Regions from separate parts of the Mesorhizobium sp. M7A.F.Ca.CA.001.04.2.1 genome, predicted to be linked through region 1. Evidence: riboswitches for the same ligand, from Rfam matches in the RefSeq annotation. Region 1 holds a riboswitch; the other holds the start of a gene.
What was found. A riboswitch is a leader RNA that binds a small molecule or an ion and turns the genes downstream of it on or off. The one in region 1 is predicted to bind S-adenosylmethionine.
Positions count from the first base shown of each region.

Region 2: it holds a riboswitch for S-adenosylmethionine, as region 1 does, so the genes downstream of both, EN955_RS07615 (homoserine O-acetyltransferase) here and EN955_RS00225 (O-succinylhomoserine sulfhydrylase) in region 1, are expected to answer to the same signal.

Region 1 is NZ_RZQT01000001.1:42,789-50,790, forward strand. Features, by position in the region: gene mmsB (multiple monosaccharide ABC transporter permease) at 1-770, shown strand, start outside; gene araD1 (AraD1 family protein) at 1,076-2,068, shown strand; gene EN955_RS00215 (ABC transporter substrate-binding protein) at 2,241-3,014, opposite strand; gene EN955_RS00220 (2'-deoxycytidine 5'-triphosphate deaminase) at 3,115-4,209, opposite strand; SAM riboswitch at 4,284-4,361, shown strand; gene EN955_RS00225 (O-succinylhomoserine sulfhydrylase) at 4,419-5,606, shown strand; gene EN955_RS00230 (ceramide glucosyltransferase) at 5,614-6,765, opposite strand; gene apaG (Co2+/Mg2+ efflux protein ApaG) at 6,999-7,391, shown strand; gene EN955_RS00240 (Hsp33 family molecular chaperone) at 7,439-8,002, opposite strand, start outside.
Region 2 is NZ_RZQT01000015.1:67,572-75,573, reverse strand. Features, by position in the region: gene EN955_RS07650 (LysE family translocator) at 1-126, opposite strand, end outside; gene EN955_RS07645 (aldo/keto reductase) at 217-1,164, opposite strand; gene EN955_RS07640 (gamma-glutamylcyclotransferase) at 1,285-1,806, opposite strand; gene EN955_RS07635 (DUF2125 domain-containing protein) at 1,949-2,947, shown strand; gene EN955_RS07630 (sugar kinase) at 2,955-3,878, shown strand; gene EN955_RS07625 (prephenate/arogenate dehydrogenase family protein) at 3,886-4,821, opposite strand; gene hisC (histidinol-phosphate transaminase) at 4,827-5,936, opposite strand; SAM riboswitch at 6,074-6,151, shown strand; gene EN955_RS07615 (homoserine O-acetyltransferase) at 6,266-7,435, shown strand; gene metW (methionine biosynthesis protein MetW) at 7,494-8,002, shown strand, end outside.

The sequences.
Region 1 (8,002 bases):
TTTCCGACGACTTCAAAATGCTCAGTTCGGGCTTCATCCCGGATGTCATCGGCCCGCTGACGCTGATCCCGCCGACAGTGAACGCGGCCGGCAAGACCATCATGGGCAGCGGCCTGACGCTGCACATGACGACGATCGTGCTGGGCCTGATCGCCGTGCTGGCCTATGCCTATTTCGGGGTGAGGACGCGCCGCAAGCGCGAACGCCATGGCTATGAGGCCGAGCCCTTTGCCCTGTTCGTCGTCAAGACGCTGGTCGCCAGCGCCCTGGCGCTGTTCCTGGTCTATGAGTTCGCCAGCTACAGAGGCCTGCCGGTCGTGCTGCTCGTCATGGGCGTGCTGATCTCGCTGTTCGTCTTCGTCACCAAGCGCATGACCATCGGCCGCCGTATCTACGCCATGGGCGGCAATGCCAAGGCCGCGCAGCTGTCAGGCATCAACACCGAGCGGCTGACGCTGATGGTGTTCATCAATATGGGCGTGCTGTCGGCGCTCGGCGGCCTGATCATCGCGGCGCGACTGGGACAGGCGGTGCCGGCCGCGGGCCTCGGCAGCGAGCTCGACGTCATCGCCGCCGTCTTCATCGGCGGCGCCTCGGCGATGGGCGGCGTCGGTCAGGTCATCGGCGCGGTGGTCGGCGGCTTCATCATGGGCGTGATGAACAACGGCATGTCGATCATGGGCGTCAATGTCGACTGGCAGCAGGTGGTCAAAGGCCTGGTGCTGCTCGGCGCCGTGATCTTCGACGTCTACAACAAGAACAAGGCTTGAACGGACTTAAGAGCAATTCCAGGAAAAGTGTGAAACGGTTTTCCGCCCGGAATTGCGCCAAGACAATGAGTTAGAGCGGTTCGCCGTTTCCGTGAAACGGTGAACTGCTCTGGTCGAGGAAAGCAGGAGGCATACGATCGCGACGCTGCCGGCAACCCGCCGGTAACAGAAGTCCCTGAGGGACCAGGCCCGCGAGCGCAATCCGAACTGAGAATTTAAACCGTGGCATGGACGAGGTCCCGGCCGCGCTGAGCAAGGTTTGCCGTTTTGGCAGCCCTGCCAAGGCAAATGAGAGAGGATTCATCATGCTGATCTCCCAGATCCTTGACGACGCCGAGACCATCCGCGTCGTCGCCCGCAATGGCGGCAAGACCCGGATCATCAATGGCGCCCGCAGCGTCTATTCGCTGGCGATGGAGGCCGCCCGCACCGGCGTCGGCCTCGTCGCGCTGATCGAACGCAAGGGGCTTGGCGAGACGGTCGATCTCGAGGCCGCTTACAAGAAGGGGCGGCTGCTGTCGCCGATCAATCACCCCGATCCGGCGCATCTGCACCTGACCGGCACCGGGCTGACGCATCTCGGCTCCGCCGCGACGCGCGATTCCATGCACAAGAAGCTGAGCGCCGACGGCGAGGAGCAGCTCACCGATTCCATGAAGATGTTCCGCATGGGGCTGGAGGGCGGCAAGCCGGCGAAAGGCCAGATCGGCGTGCAGCCGGAATGGTTCTACAAAGGCAACGGCACGATGGCGGTGGCACCAGGCGCCGCACTCCTGTCACCGGCCTTTGCCAAGGACGCCGGCGAAGAGCCCGAAGTCGCCGGCATCTATGTCATCGGCGACGACGGCGCACCTTTCCGCGTCGGCTTCACGCTGTCGAACGAGTTTTCCGACCACGTCACCGAGCGCGTGAACTATCTGTTCCTCGCGCATTCCAAGCTGCGCAACGCCTCGTTCGGGCCGGAGATCCTGATCGGCGACCTGCCGTCCGACATCCGCGGCACCTCGCGCATCGTGCGCGACAGCGAGGTGCTGTGGGAAAAGCCGTTCCTGTCCGGCGAAGCGAACATGTCGCACACCATCGCCAATCTCGAACATCATCATTTCAAATACGCGGCTTTTCGCCAGCCGGGTGACGTGCATGTGCACATGTTCGGCACGGCGACGCTGTCCTTCGCCGACGGCATCACGACCGAGGCCGGCGATGTCTTCGAGATCGAGGCCGGGGATTTCGGCCTGCCGCTACGCAACCCGCTCGAGATCGAGCAGCCGGTGAAGGTGGCTGTGAAGGCGCTTTGAGAGCGCGCCTTTTCCTTCTCCCCAAGTGGGAGGTGGATCGGCGCGTTAGCGCCGAGACGGATGAGGGGTGTTCCAGCGGAGTGAAACGTTGGCGTTCCCTGGAACACCCCTCATCCGTCGCCTCCGGCGACACCTTCTCCCACAAGGGGAGAAGGAAAAAGGCGCCTCTGCCTCAATAAATATCGAAGTCGAAATACTTGGCCTGGATCTTCTTGTAGGTGCCGTCGGCAACGATCGCGTCGATGGCCGCGTTGAGCTTGTCGCGCAGGGCCGTGTCGTCCAGGCGCACGGCGATGCCGGCCTGGGTCTCGGTGCCCTTGACGTCGCCGACCAGCTTGCAGCAGCCGTCGCTTGCTTTCTTCAGCCAGTCCATCAGCACGAACTTGTCCGAGATCACGGCGTCAAGACGACCGTTGGTCAGGTCGGTGATCGCCTCTTCCTGGGTGGGATAGAGTTTGGCCTCCGCGCCCGCCTTGCCATATTCATTCTGGGCATAGTCGGCCTGCGTGGTCGAAGCCTGGGCACCGACCGTCTTGCCGGCAAGGGCCGCCGGTTCGGTCGAGGTGAGATCGGTGTCCTTCGGCGCCACCAGAGCCAGCGGTGTCGTATAATATTTGTTGGTGAAGGCGACCTGCTTCTTGCGCTCCTCGGTGATGCTCATCGAGGCGATGATGGCGTCGAATTTCTTGGCCTGCAAAGCGGGAATGATGCCGTCCCAGTCCTGGGTAACGATCTCGCATTCGACCTTCATCTGCGCGCACAGCGCATTGGCGATGTCGATGTCGAAGCCTTCGACCTTGCCGTCGGCGGTAATGGTGTTGAACGGCGGATAGGCGCCCTCGGTGCCGATCTTGATTTTTTCGGCTGCCTGCACCGACAGAGAGCCGGCCAGTGTTGCCAGCATGGCAGCGCCCGCCGCCGATATGACCCATTTCGAAAATCGCATTTTCTTGGTTCCCCTTGAACGCCGCCAGCTTGACGGGCGGCAAGGCAGCCAAGCATGGCGAGCCGGTACAGGCAAGTATTTTGCCTTGGGGCAATGAGGGTCAGCGCGCGGCGCGGAAATGCTTGGACAGCTTCAGGCCCTGCGCCTGGTAGTTGGAGCCGAGATCGGTGCCGTAGAGCGCCTGCGGCCGCTTCAGCATATGCTCGTAGACCAGCCGGCCGACGATCTGGCCGTGGTCGAGGATGAACGGCACTTCATGGCTGCGCACTTCCAGCACCGCCCGGCTGCCGGTGCCGCCGGATGCGGAATGGCCGAAGCCCGGATCGAAGAAGCCGGCATAATGGACGCGGAATTCGCCGACCAGCGGATCGAAGGGCGTCATCTCGGCGGCGTAGAGCGGCGGCACATGCACCGCCTCCTGGCTGACGAGGATGTAGAATTCATCGGGGTCGAGCACCAGTTCGCCGGCGCCGCTCTTGTGGATCGGTTCCCAGAAGTCGACGACTTCCTGGGCCGCGCGCTTGTCGACATCGACGAGGCCGGTGTGATGCTTGCCGCGATAGCCGACCAAGCCGCTTTGATCGCCGTTGAGGTCGATCGACAGCGCGATGCCGCCGCCGGAAATGTTCGGCGGCTCGGTGGCGACCAGCATCTGCGTGCGATGCAGGTCGTGCAACTCGGCTTCGGAGAGCAGCGCATTGCCGGTGCGGAAACGGATCTGCGACAGGCGCGACCCGGTGCGGACGACGATCGGGAAGGTGCGCGGGCTGACTTCCAGAAAGAGCGGGCCATGATAGCCGGCCGCGATCTTGTCGAACTCGTGGCCGCGATCGGTCATGACGCGGGTGAAGATGTCGAGCCGTCCGGTCGAACTCTTCGGATTGGCCGAGGCTGAAATGTCCGCCGGCAGCGCCAGGCTTTCAAGCAGGGGCACGATGTAGACGCAGCCGGTCTCCAGCACCGCGCCCTCGGCCAGATTGATCTCGTGCAGTTGCAGCCGGTCGAGCTTTTCCGAGACCTTGTGATTGGGGCCGGGCAGGAAGGAGGCGCGCACCCGCCAGGCCTTGTCGCCGAGCCTGAGATCGACGCTGGCCGGCTGGATCTGGTCGGTGTCGAGCGCACGCGCCGACTTCAGCGCGCCGGACTGGAACAGCGCCGATATGTCCTGGTCGGGAAGAATGCCTGTCTGCCGCAAGGCTCCACTCCTGCTTGGTACAAACCTCTTAATGAAGCCAGCAATTGACGCAAGCGCGGTGCGGGTCTAAAGGGTCGTTATCCCGTGGTGATTTGGCCGGTCGGCTTGCAGCCACGTTAAACAAGTCGCTAAAGGACCGTCGGGCCGCAAGGCCGTATGGACCGGTTGCGACTTTCGCGGCCGGTTTTTTTGTGTCTGGAAGAAAAGCGATGAGCACCAAGAAGCGCAACTGGAAGCCTCAGACGGCACTCGTGCACAGCGGAACGCTGCGTTCCGGTTTCGGCGAAACGTCAGAAGCGATCTATCTCACCCAAGGCTATGTCTACGAAACGGCGCAAGCCGCCGAAGCCCGTTTCAAGGGCGAAGAGCCGGGTTTCATCTATTCGCGCTACGCCAATCCGACCGTCGACATGTTCGAGAAGCGCATGTGCGCGCTGGAAGGTGCGGAAGACGCGCGCGCCACCGCGTCGGGCATGGCGGCGGTAACGGCCGCCCTTCTGTGCAGCGCCAAGGCCGGCGACCATATCGTGGCGGCACGCGCGCTGTTCGGCTCCTGCCGCTGGGTGGTCGAGACGCTGGCGCCGAGATACGGCATCGAGGCGACGCTGGTCGACGGCACCGACATCGCCAACTGGGAAAAGGCGGTCAAGCCGAACACCAAGCTGTTCTTCCTGGAAAGCCCGACCAATCCGACGCTGGAAGTGGTCGATATCGCCGCTGTCGCTTCGCTTGCCAATTCGATCGGCGCCAGGCTGATCGTCGACAATGTCTTCGCCACGCCCCTGCAGCAGAAGCCCTTGCAGCTCGGCGCCCATATCGTCGTCTATTCGGCGACCAAGCACATAGACGGCCAGGGGCGCTGTCTCGGCGGCGTCATCCTGTCGGACAAGAAGTGGATCGACGAGAACCTGCACGACTATTTCCGCCATACCGGCCCAAGCCTTTCGCCTTTCAACGCCTGGACGCTGCTGAAGGGCCTGGAAACGCTGCCGCTGCGCGTACACCAGCAGACGGAAAGTGCCGGCCGGATCGCCGATTTTCTGGCCGAACGGCCGGAAATCGCGCGCGTCATCTATCCCGGCCGCGCCGACCATCCGCAGGCCGACATCGTCAAGAAGCAGATGTCGGGCGGCTCGACGCTGATCTGCCTGGACGTCAAGGGCGGCAAGCAGGCGGCCTTCGCCTTGCAGAACGCGCTCGACATCGTCCTGATCTCCAACAATCTCGGTGACGCCAAGAGCCTGATCACCCACCCGGCGACGACGACGCACAAGAACCTCAGCGACGAGGCGCGCGCCGAGCTCGGCATCGGGCCGGGCACGCTCAGGCTGTCGGTTGGCCTGGAGGATACCGACGATCTGCTCGAGGACATCGCGCAGGCGCTGAAGGCCAGGTAGGAGGCCTTCAGGCGCCGGACGGCGTCTCTTCCAGCTCGGCCGTCTTGGTGCCGATGGTCATCGCATTGCCGCGCCAGTCGACGGCGCCGCCGAGCCAGCCGCGCCCCCACATCGCCGGCAGGATCAGGTCGCGCGCCATGATCGCGGCGACCATGCGTGGCGACAGGTACCAGCCCTTGGACCAGGCCAGGGCGCACTCCGGAAGATAGAAGGCCGCCAGCACGGCAAGGGCGGTTGCCCAGAGGCTGAAGCCGGCGCTTGCCGCTGCAATCAGCGCAAGCACCAGCGGCACCACGGCACCGGTCAGGATTTCGGGTGCGAAGAACAGCGGGAAAGTGACGCGGCGCAGGCGCGCCCAACGGGCCTGACGCGACCAGATGTCGTCAAACGAGCGCCGGCCAAGCGGCTGCTCGAAGGGGGCGGCGACGAGATTGACGCGCAGGCCGAGACTGTTCACCAGCTTGGTCGCAGCGGCATCCTCGGCGATCTCGGCGGCCAGCGCGCGGATGCCGCCATTGGCGTCGAGCATCGGCTTGTTCCAGAGCATGCTCTTGCCCTGGGCAAAGCCGAGGCCGAGCGCCTCGCCGGCATACTGCCAGCGCGCCTGCAGCGTGTTGAGGAAAGCGCATTCGACCTCGGCCCAGAAGCCGGCCGGCCGCGAGCCGATCGGCGTCGAGCAGACAAGGCCGGTGCCGGGCCGCCAGGCAGCCATCAGGTGCTGGATGTAGTCCCTCGGCATCAGCACGTTGGAATCGGCCAGGACGACCCAGTCGTGCCGCGCCGCTTCCCAGCCCTTGACGCAATTGTTGAGTTTCGGATTGGCGCTGATGCGGTCGTCGCCGACAAGCAGCCGGGCCGGCACTTTCGGAAACCGGACGATCGTCCTGTTTATCAATTTGACCACCGGATCGTCGGCATGGGCGACGCAGAAAATCAGCTCATAGCGCGGCCAGTCGAGCGAGAAGGCGCGCTCCAGCGTCTCCTGCGTGAACGGCTCGACGCCGCGCGACGGCACGACGATCGACACCGGCCGCGGCTTGCCGGCCGGCGGCGCAATGGTGCGACGCCGTCTCAGACGCGACGCGGCGAGCACGATGCTGGCGAGATTCGAGAGGATGAGGACGGTTGAAAGCGTGGCGGCTATGAGAGTGAGTTGCATCGAGATCCGGTCACTCCAGGAAAACCGGTCCGCAAGATGGCCGGTTTCAACAGTTCAGCAGAGCGCCCGAGTCGCGCGTCACCAGTCCGCGCACACCATCATTGTCATATGTCACTTAAATGACATTCTTTGTCGGCACCTGCCCGCGAGGCCGGCCAGAGGAGGCTTCGATCGGTTGACCTAACCGCACGGAGCGCCGAAAGTTCCGCTGGAACCGTTTTTTGGAGCCGCTTATGTATAGCGCCGTCACGCGCAACATCGAAGTGCAGGTCAGGCCGTTCTATCTGGAGGACCGTTCGGATCCCTCTGAGAACCGCTATGTCTGGGGCTATCAGATAACGATCGACAATCAGTCGGACGATTTCGTGCAGCTTCTGTCGCGCTATTGGCACATCACCGACGGCACCGGCCGGGTCGAGGAAGTGCGCGGCCCCGGCGTGGTCGGCGACCAGCCCGAACTCAATCCCGGCGACAGCTACCAGTACACATCCGGTTGCCCGCTCTCGACACCGTCCGGCATCATGGTCGGGCATTACACGATGCGCAACAAGCGGGGCGAGACGTTCGACATCGCCATTCCGGCGTTTTCGCTGGACTTGCCGGGGACGCGGCGGACGGTGAATTGATTTCGCCTCACCGGCCGCGGAGCGACCGGTGAGGCGTGGTTTCTACTCTACTGGGCCGCGAATTCCGCCGGGTCGAAATCATATTGCTTCGAACAGAATTCGCAGGCGACGTGGATGCCGCCGTCTTCGGTGCTGTCCTTGATCTCCTGGGCGGAAAAACCCTCGAGGATGCCGCGGATCTTGTCCCTGGAGCACGAGCACTGGTCGGCGACCGGAACGCCGCCGAAGACGCGCACGCCATGCTCGTGGAACAGCCTGTAGAGCAGCCGCTCGGCGCCGATCGTCGGGTCGATCAGTTCGGTCGGCTCGATGGTGCCGAGCAGAGCCAGCAACTCCTGCCAGGAATTGTCGACCGGATCGTGGATCTCCTCACGCGGATCGCCATCGCCGCCCGGCAGGTCCGGGACGCGCATGCGCTCGGGCGACTGCGGCAGGAACTGCGCCAGGATACCGCCGGCGCGCCATTGCTCGCGGGCGCCGCCGGGACCGGGCGTCAAAAGCTTGGCCACCGACAGCCTGATATCCGTCGGGATCTGCTCCGACTGACGGAAATAGGTGCGTGCCGCGTCTTCCAGGGTCTCGCCATCGAGCTGGACGATACCCTGATAGCG
Region 2 (8,002 bases), on a different contig from region 1:
GGCGGCACCAACGGCGGTGACGCTTATCGTTGCCGGCCCCGGGCTGCCCATGACGACGGCGGAGGCAAGCACGAGCGCGCACAACTGGCGCCAAAGATCCGGCTGCAAAAGAAGCGGCTCAGTCATCTCACCCTCTGTCTTGCCCCGTGCGAAGGAGGCTATGGCAAGACAAGAGGGTCGTCTTGGACGTTCGTGCGAGGAGCGGCCGCCGAAACTTCAGTCGCTTGCTTTGTCGAGTTCGGCCATGTCGGCGGCGCTCAGCTTCAGCGACGCCGCCTTGATCAGGCTGTCCATCTGCTCGGGCTTGGTGGCGCTGGCGATCGGCGCGGTGACGCCCGGCCGAGCGATCACCCAGGCAAGCGCGACTTCCGCCTGCTTGGCCGAATGCCTTGATGACACCGCGTGGAGTGCCGCAAGGATGCGCATGCCGCGCGCATTGAGATAGTCCTTCACGCCGCCGCCACGCGGGCTTTGGCCGAGATCGGCCTCGCTGCGGTATTTGCCGCTGAGGAAACCTTTGGCCAGGCTGAAATAGGTGATGACGCCGATGTCCTCGGCCACGCACAGATCGCGCAACGGCCCGTCAAAGGATGAGCGATCGTAGAGATTGTATTCCGGCTGCAGCACCTCGTAGCGCGGCAGACTGCGCAGGCTCGCCACATCGAGTGCCGCACGCAACTGGCCGGCGTCGAGGTTAGAGCACCCGGCATAGCGAATCTTGCCCTTGGCGAGCAGCTTCTCGTAGGCGCCAAGCGTTTCCTCATAGGGCGTCGCAGGATCCGGCCAATGCGACAGATAGAGATCGATGAATTCGGTCTGCAGCCGCTTCAACGATGCGTCGACGGCCTTTTCGATGTAGGCGGCGGACAGGTCCTTGTGCCCCTGTCCCATATCCGAACCGACCTTGGTGATCACCACGACCTTGTCGCGATTGCCACGGTCTTTCATCCATTTACCGATGATGGTTTCCGATTCGCCGCCCTTGTGGCCTGGAACCCAGCGCGAATAGGCGTCCGCCGTATCGATGGCGTTGAGGCCGGCGCCGACGAAGCGGTCGAGCAGGTCGAACGAGGTTTTCTCGTCGGCAGTCCAGCCGAAGACGTTGCCGCCCAGAACCAGCGGCGCGATGGACAAGTCGGTGCGACCGAGACGACGTTTCTGCAAGGCGGATCTCCGGGATGATTGGGCGGGCAAATGGCGCCCGCGGGCTGAGGGTTGGAGCCTAACCTAGGTCTTGCCTGAACGAGGTCAAAGGCCTGGCGGCCTTTTTCCGCAGAGCCAGCTTCACAAAGGCGCGACCTGCCGCGCCACCTCTTCCAGCCAATGGTCGCGAATGCCCAGCGCCTCGAGATGCTCCAGCGTGCTCAGCACATAGTCCTCGTTGTTGCCGGACTGGCCGACCGCACCGCGCACCACGGCCGCCGCATCTGCAGCGTCGAGCGCTCCGGCATATTGCTCGTGCTGGCGGTCGACAATGTAAACCACCGCGTCGACCGTACCGCCGCCGTCGAGGCGAACCTTGAGCAGACGCTCCAGATAGACATTGGTGACCAGCTCGCGCTCGCGCAGATAGGCCATAACCTCGTCGCGCAAGTCGCCGGGGACGCGGAATGCGAGGCCGACGCAGGACCCGCCACGATCGAGGCCGAGCACCAGCCCCGGCCGCTCGCGCGTGCCGCGATGCACGAAGGAATAGACGCAGAGCGAGCGCCGGTAGCCATGCAGGCGGGCACGCTGTGTTTCGACATGCGCGAATCCCGGCCGCCAGATCAGCGAGCCATAGCCAAACACCCAAAAATCGCCCATATCGCCGCGCCTGATTGCAAAAGATGCCAACACCGCACCCGGACCGGTGTTTTTTCCGCCCGTCCCGTCTAACTATTCGTCTGTCCACCTGGCGGAATCGACTACCCGTCCGCAATACCCATGCGTTAACGAGAGCCAAAGCATGACGTCAAGTGACGAACGCCAGCCGAACAAACGTCGCCGCCTGATCTGGCTTGCAGCATTCATCGTCGTGCTGTTCGCCCTCTACAGCGGCGGCTGGTTCTATCTGGCTGACCGCGTCAGGAGCGAGGCCGACAAGGCGGTTGCCACGCTCAACAAGAATGGCGTCGAGGCCGGCTGCGCCAATCTCCAGGTCAGCGGCTATCCCTTGAGCTTTACCGTCTCCTGCGACAACCTCGCCTATGAGGACGATGCCAAGAACATTGCGGCCTCGGCCGGAAGTTTCAACGCAGCCGCCCAGATCATCCAGCCTCTGTCGCCGGTTGCCAATCTGCGCGGCCCGCTCAGGACCTCCGTTCCGGACATGGTGCCGCTGTGGATCGACTGGGACAATCTGCAGGCCAATTTCAAATTGTGGTGGCCGCTGCCGCGGCGGATTTCGCTGGAGGCAGAGGGCCTTTCCGGCCAGACCGATCCGGCCGACGATACCGATCCGGTGCAACTGTTCAGTGCCGGCAAGGCATCAGGTCAGTTGCAGCCCAACGGCGAGGATATCGACTATCTCGGCAGTTTCGGCGATCTCGAGGTCGACCCCGACGCAATTGGCGGGCGCGTGCTTCCGGTGTTCGATGCCAGCGGCGACGTGACATTGAAGAACGGCGTCGCACTGATCGGCACGCGGGTGAAGAGCCTTCGTGGCCAGGCGATCGAAATCCGCAACCTTGACCTGTCGTCGGGGACGGCGCGCATCACCGTTTCGGGACCGCTCTCCGTCGACGCCGAGGGCCTGGTCAACGCCGACCTGATGATCAGGTTGAAGGACCCGAAGGCGGTGGCGGCCATCCTCGGTACCGCCATACCCGAGCAGAAAAGCCAGATCGAGCAGGGTTTTTCTGCCCTGGCGGTGCTCGGCAACGAACCGTCCATGCCGCTGAAGGTGGTCAGGGGCAAGGCCTCGCTCGGCTTCATTCCGCTGGGCAAGATCAAGCCGGTCGAATAGCTCAGCCATGGCAAAACCGGTGAAGCTGCTGAGCGTTGGCGCATTGACGCTGGACACCATCCTGCGCGTCGAGACGCTGCCCATACATCAGGGCAAGTTCATGGCCTCCGACGGCGTCCAGATCGCCTCGGGCATGGCCACCAGCGCCGCCTGCGCTGCCCATCGCCTGGGCGCCGAAGTATCGCTGTGGGCGAGTGCCGGCGACGATGCCGTCGCCGACCAGCTCATCGCCGGCATAGAGGCCGAAGGCGTCGATTGCACCTTCGTGCGGCGCGTCAGAGGTGCCCGCTCGGCGCTGGCCTCGATCCTGGTCGACGCGCATGGCGAGCGCATCATCGTGCCGTTCTATGACAGGCTTGCCCAGGCCGATCCCGATGTCCTGCCGGTCGCCGACCTCATGGCATTCGATGCCGTTCTGGTAGATGTCCGCTGGCCGGGTGCGGCGGCACTCGCCCTGAAGGCGGCGCGCGCCATCAGCCGTCCGGCGATCCTCGATGCCGACACCGCGCCGCTGGAGGTCCTTGAGCAGTTGTTGCCGCTCGCTACGCACATCATCGCTTCGGAGCCGGCAGCGCGCATCGTCTGCGGCCAGGCGCTCGATCCGGAAACGGCTTGCGCCGATCTCGCCAGCCGCACCGACGCTTTTGTCGCAGTGACAGGCGGCGCGGCGGGCAGTTGGTGGCACGACCGTCGCGCTGGCTGCGTGCGCCATGTCGCGGCGCCGAAAATCAAGGCGGTCGACACGCTCGCCGCCGGCGATGTCTTTCACGGCGCCTTCGCCGTCGGGCTGGCGGAAGCCATGCCGGTCGAGCAGGCTTTGCGGTTTGCCAGTGCGGCCGCGGCGCTCAAATGCCTGCGCTTCGGCGGCAGGCTTGGCGCGCCGAACCGAGCCGAGACGCTGGCCATGGTTGCGCAGACCTGGCCTGCCTGAGACAGACCTAGCCCTTCGCGGGGTGCTCGACCGCCTGACGGCCGAAATCGGGAACGTCGATGTCCTGGCCGGCTTCGATGATCGAGCGGCGCACGGCGCGGGTGCGGGTGAACAGGTCGAAGAGTTTTTCGCCGTCGCCCCAGCGGATTGCGCGCTGCAGCGACGCCAGATCTTCCGAGAACCGCGCCAGCATTTCGAGGATGGCGTCCTTGTTGTGCAGGCAGACATCCCGCCACATGGTCGGATCGGAGGCGGCAAGGCGGGTGAAGTCGCGGAAGCCGGAAGCCGAATATTTGATCACTTCGGATTTGGTCACCGACTGCAGATCATCGGCGGTGCCGACGATGTTGTAGGCGATGATGTGCGGCAGATGCGAGACGATGGCCAGCGTCATATCGTGATGCTGGGGATCCATCGTGTCGATGTTGGCGCCGCAGCGCCGCCAGAACTCCGACAGCCTCTCCAACGCGTCCGGGTCGGTGTCGGGCAGCGGCGTGAAGATGCACCAGCGATTGTCGAACAGGTCGGCGAAACCGGCGTCGGGGCCGGATTTTTCTGTGCCCGCCAGCGGGTGGCCGGGAATGAAATGGACACCTTCAGGCACATAAGGCTGCATTTGCGCAATGACAGACGCCTTGGTCGAGCCGACATCGGTGAGGATCGCGCCCGGCTTCAGCGCCGGCGCGATTTCCTCGGCAACCGCGCCGGACGAGCCGACCGGCACCGAAATGATGACCAGGTCGGCATCGCGGACAGCTTCTCTCGCATCGGTGCTATAGCCATCGCCCAGCCCAAGCTCCTCGGCCCGTGCCAGCGTCGCCGCACTGCGGGTCGAGATGGATACGTGGCGGGCGAGGCCCTCGCGGCGGATGACGCGGGCCAGCGACGAGCCGATCAGGCCGATGCCGACCAGCGCGATCTTTTCAAACATCGGTGATGTCATGGTTTCTAGCTTTTCAGGAATGTCGTGAGAGCGGCGACAACGCCGCGATTGGCCTCTTCGGTACCGACGGTCATGCGCAGCGCGTTGGGAAAGCCATAGCCCGAAACGCGCCGCAATATATAGCCGCGCGCCGTCAGATAGTCGTCCGCCGCCGCTGCCGAATGTTTCTGGTCCTCGGGAAAATGAATGAGGATGAAATTGCCGACGCTGGGCGTCACCCGCAACCCAAGCTTTGTGAATTCCGCACTCAGCCAGGCCAGCCAGGTCTCGTTGTGCGCCACGCTGCGCTCGACATGGGCGCGATCGCGAATGGCGGCGATGCCGGCCTCGATCGCCGTCGCATTGACGTTGAAGGGGCCGCGTACGCGGTTGATGGCGTCGACGATGTGCATCGGCGCATACATCCAGCCGATCCGCGCCCCGCCAAGGCCGATCTTGGAGAAGGTCCGGGTCATCACCACGTTCTCTGCGCTGCCGACCAGTTCGATGCCGGCCTCATAGTCGTTGCGGCGGACATATTCGGCATAGGCCGCGTCGAGCACCAGAAGCACGTTCTTCGGCAGTGCGGCATGCAGACGCCGCACCTCCTGGAATGGCACATAGGTGCCGGTCGGGTTGTTGGGATTGGCGAGGAACACGATCTTGGTGCGCGGCGTGACGGCGGCCAGGACGGCGTCGATATCGGCGCGCTCGTCTGTTTCCTTGATCGTCACCGGAACGGCGCCCGCCGACTGGATGTAGATCTTGTAGACCATGAAGGCGTGTTCGGTGATGACGGCCTCGTCGCCGGGCGCCAGATAGGTCTGCGCCAGCAGGCCGAGGATCTCGTCGGAGCCGTTGGAGCAGATGATGTTCTGCGGGTTGAGGCCATGCACCTCGGCGATCGCTTCGCGCAGCCGCCTGGCGGTGCCATCTGGATAGACGTCAAGCTTGCCGGCAATCTCGCGCGCGGCTTCGATCGCCTTCGGTGAGGGCCCGAGCGGGTTCTCGTTGGAGGACAGCTTGTGGACCTTGGCGACGCCGGCAGGCGCCGTGCTCTTGCCCGGCACATAGGCGTCTATGTCCATGATGCCCGCGCGCGGGGTTGGACGTGCCTGGTCCGGTGTCTGGCTCATGTCGCAATATCCGTCGAGAACGCTTCCTGAGGGAAGCCGCAGCGGAAATACAAGCCGTGGCCTGCAATGTCGAGAGGCGACAGCCTCCCGCCCAAGGCAGGCCGTTGACGCCGGCGCGCCACAGCCCTAGAAGGGGAGCGAACTTCCGTGGTGATTTGGCCGGTCGGCTTGCAGCCACGTTAAACAACTTGCTAAAGGGCCGTTTGCATCCTGTAACCGGCTTTGCGACCGCAATGCCGGTTTTTTGTTGTCCGCGCCGGCCGGACACCCGTATCGGCATCGACTTTCGACGAGTGCGATGCGTGGGCTCAAAGTGTGAGATGGATGTCATGGCCGTTCTGCGTGCCCGCAAAACCAACAACGAGGTCGACCAACCGTCGAGCCCGGTTTTGCGTTTTGGATCCGACAAGCCGCTCAAGCTGGACGCCGGTACGCTGCTGTCACCGTTCCAGATCGCCTACCAGACCTACGGCACGCTGAACGATGCCCGCTCCAACGCCATCCTCGTCTGCCATGCGCTGACCGGAGACCAGCACGTCGCCAGCACCAATCCGGTGACCGGCAAGCCAGGCTGGTGGGAAGTGCTGATCGGGCCCGGCAAGATCATCGACACCAATCGTTTCTTCGTCATCTGCTCCAACGTCATCGGCGGTTGCCTTGGGTCCACCGGCCCGGCCTCGACCAATCCCGCCACCGGCAAGCCCTATGGGCTTGACCTGCCGATCATCACCATCCGCGACATGGTGCGGGCGCAGCAGATGCTGATCGACCATTTCGGCATCGAGAAACTGTTTTGCGTGCTCGGCGGCTCGATGGGCGGCATGCAGGTGCTGGAATGGGCGTCGAGCTATCCGGAGCGCGTCTTCTCGGCACTGCCGATCGCCACCGGCGCGCGCCATTCCTCGCAGAACATCGCCTTTCATGAGGTTGGCCGGCAGGCTGTCATGGCCGATCCGGACTGGCATGGCGGCAAATATTTCGAGCACGGCAAACGCCCGGAAAAGGGCCTGGCGGTAGCGCGCATGGCCGCCCACATCACTTACCTGTCGGAAGCCGCCCTGCACCGCAAGTTCGGCCGCAATCTGCAGGATCGCGAAGCGCTGACCTTCGGCTTCGACGCCGACTTCCAGATCGAAAGCTATCTGCGCCATCAGGGCATGACCTTCGTCGATCGCTTCGACGCCAATTCCTACCTCTACATGACGCGATCGATGGACTATTTCGACCTCGCCGCAGACCATGGCGGCCGGTTGGCCGACGCTTTCGCCGGCACGAAAACCCGCTTCTGCCTGGTGTCCTTCACCTCGGATTGGCTGTTCCCGACCGAGGAGAGCCGCTCGATCGTGCATGCGCTCAACGCCGCCGGCGCATCGGTATCCTTCGTCGAGATCGAGACCGACCGAGGCCACGACGCATTCCTGCTCGACGAGCCGGAACTGTTTGCCGCGATAAACGGCTTCATCGGCTCGGCGGCCCGGGCGAGAGGGCTGAGCGCATGATCTCGAAAAATTGCAGGCTTTTCCGATCGGGATCACGCGCCAGGCGGGAGGCGAAGCCATGAGCGTCAACCGCGACCAGCGCGTCGACCTCGAAGTCGTCGCCAACCTCATCCCGCCACAGTCGCGCGTGCTCGATGTCGGCTCGGGCGACGGCTCGCTGCTCGAACTGCTACAGGACACCAAGCAAGTCGACGGCCGTGGACTCGAGCTGTCGCAGCGCGGCGTCAACGAATGTGTGGCGCGCGGCCTCTCGGTCATCCAGGGCGATGCCGACAAGGATCTCGAATTCTATCCCGACAAGGGCTTTGACTTCGTCGTCCTGTCGCAGACGCTGCAGGCCACCCGCAACCCCAAGCTGGTGCTGGACGAACTGCTCAGGATCGGCAACCGCGCCATCGTCTCCTTCCCCAATTTCGGCCATTGGCGTGTGCGCCTGTCGCTGTTCCTCAACGGCCGCATGCCGGTGACCAAGGACCTGCCCTATTCCTGGTACGACACGCCCAACATCCACTTCTGCACCATCCGCGATTTCGTCAATCTGTGCGACGAACTCGGCGCGACAGTCGA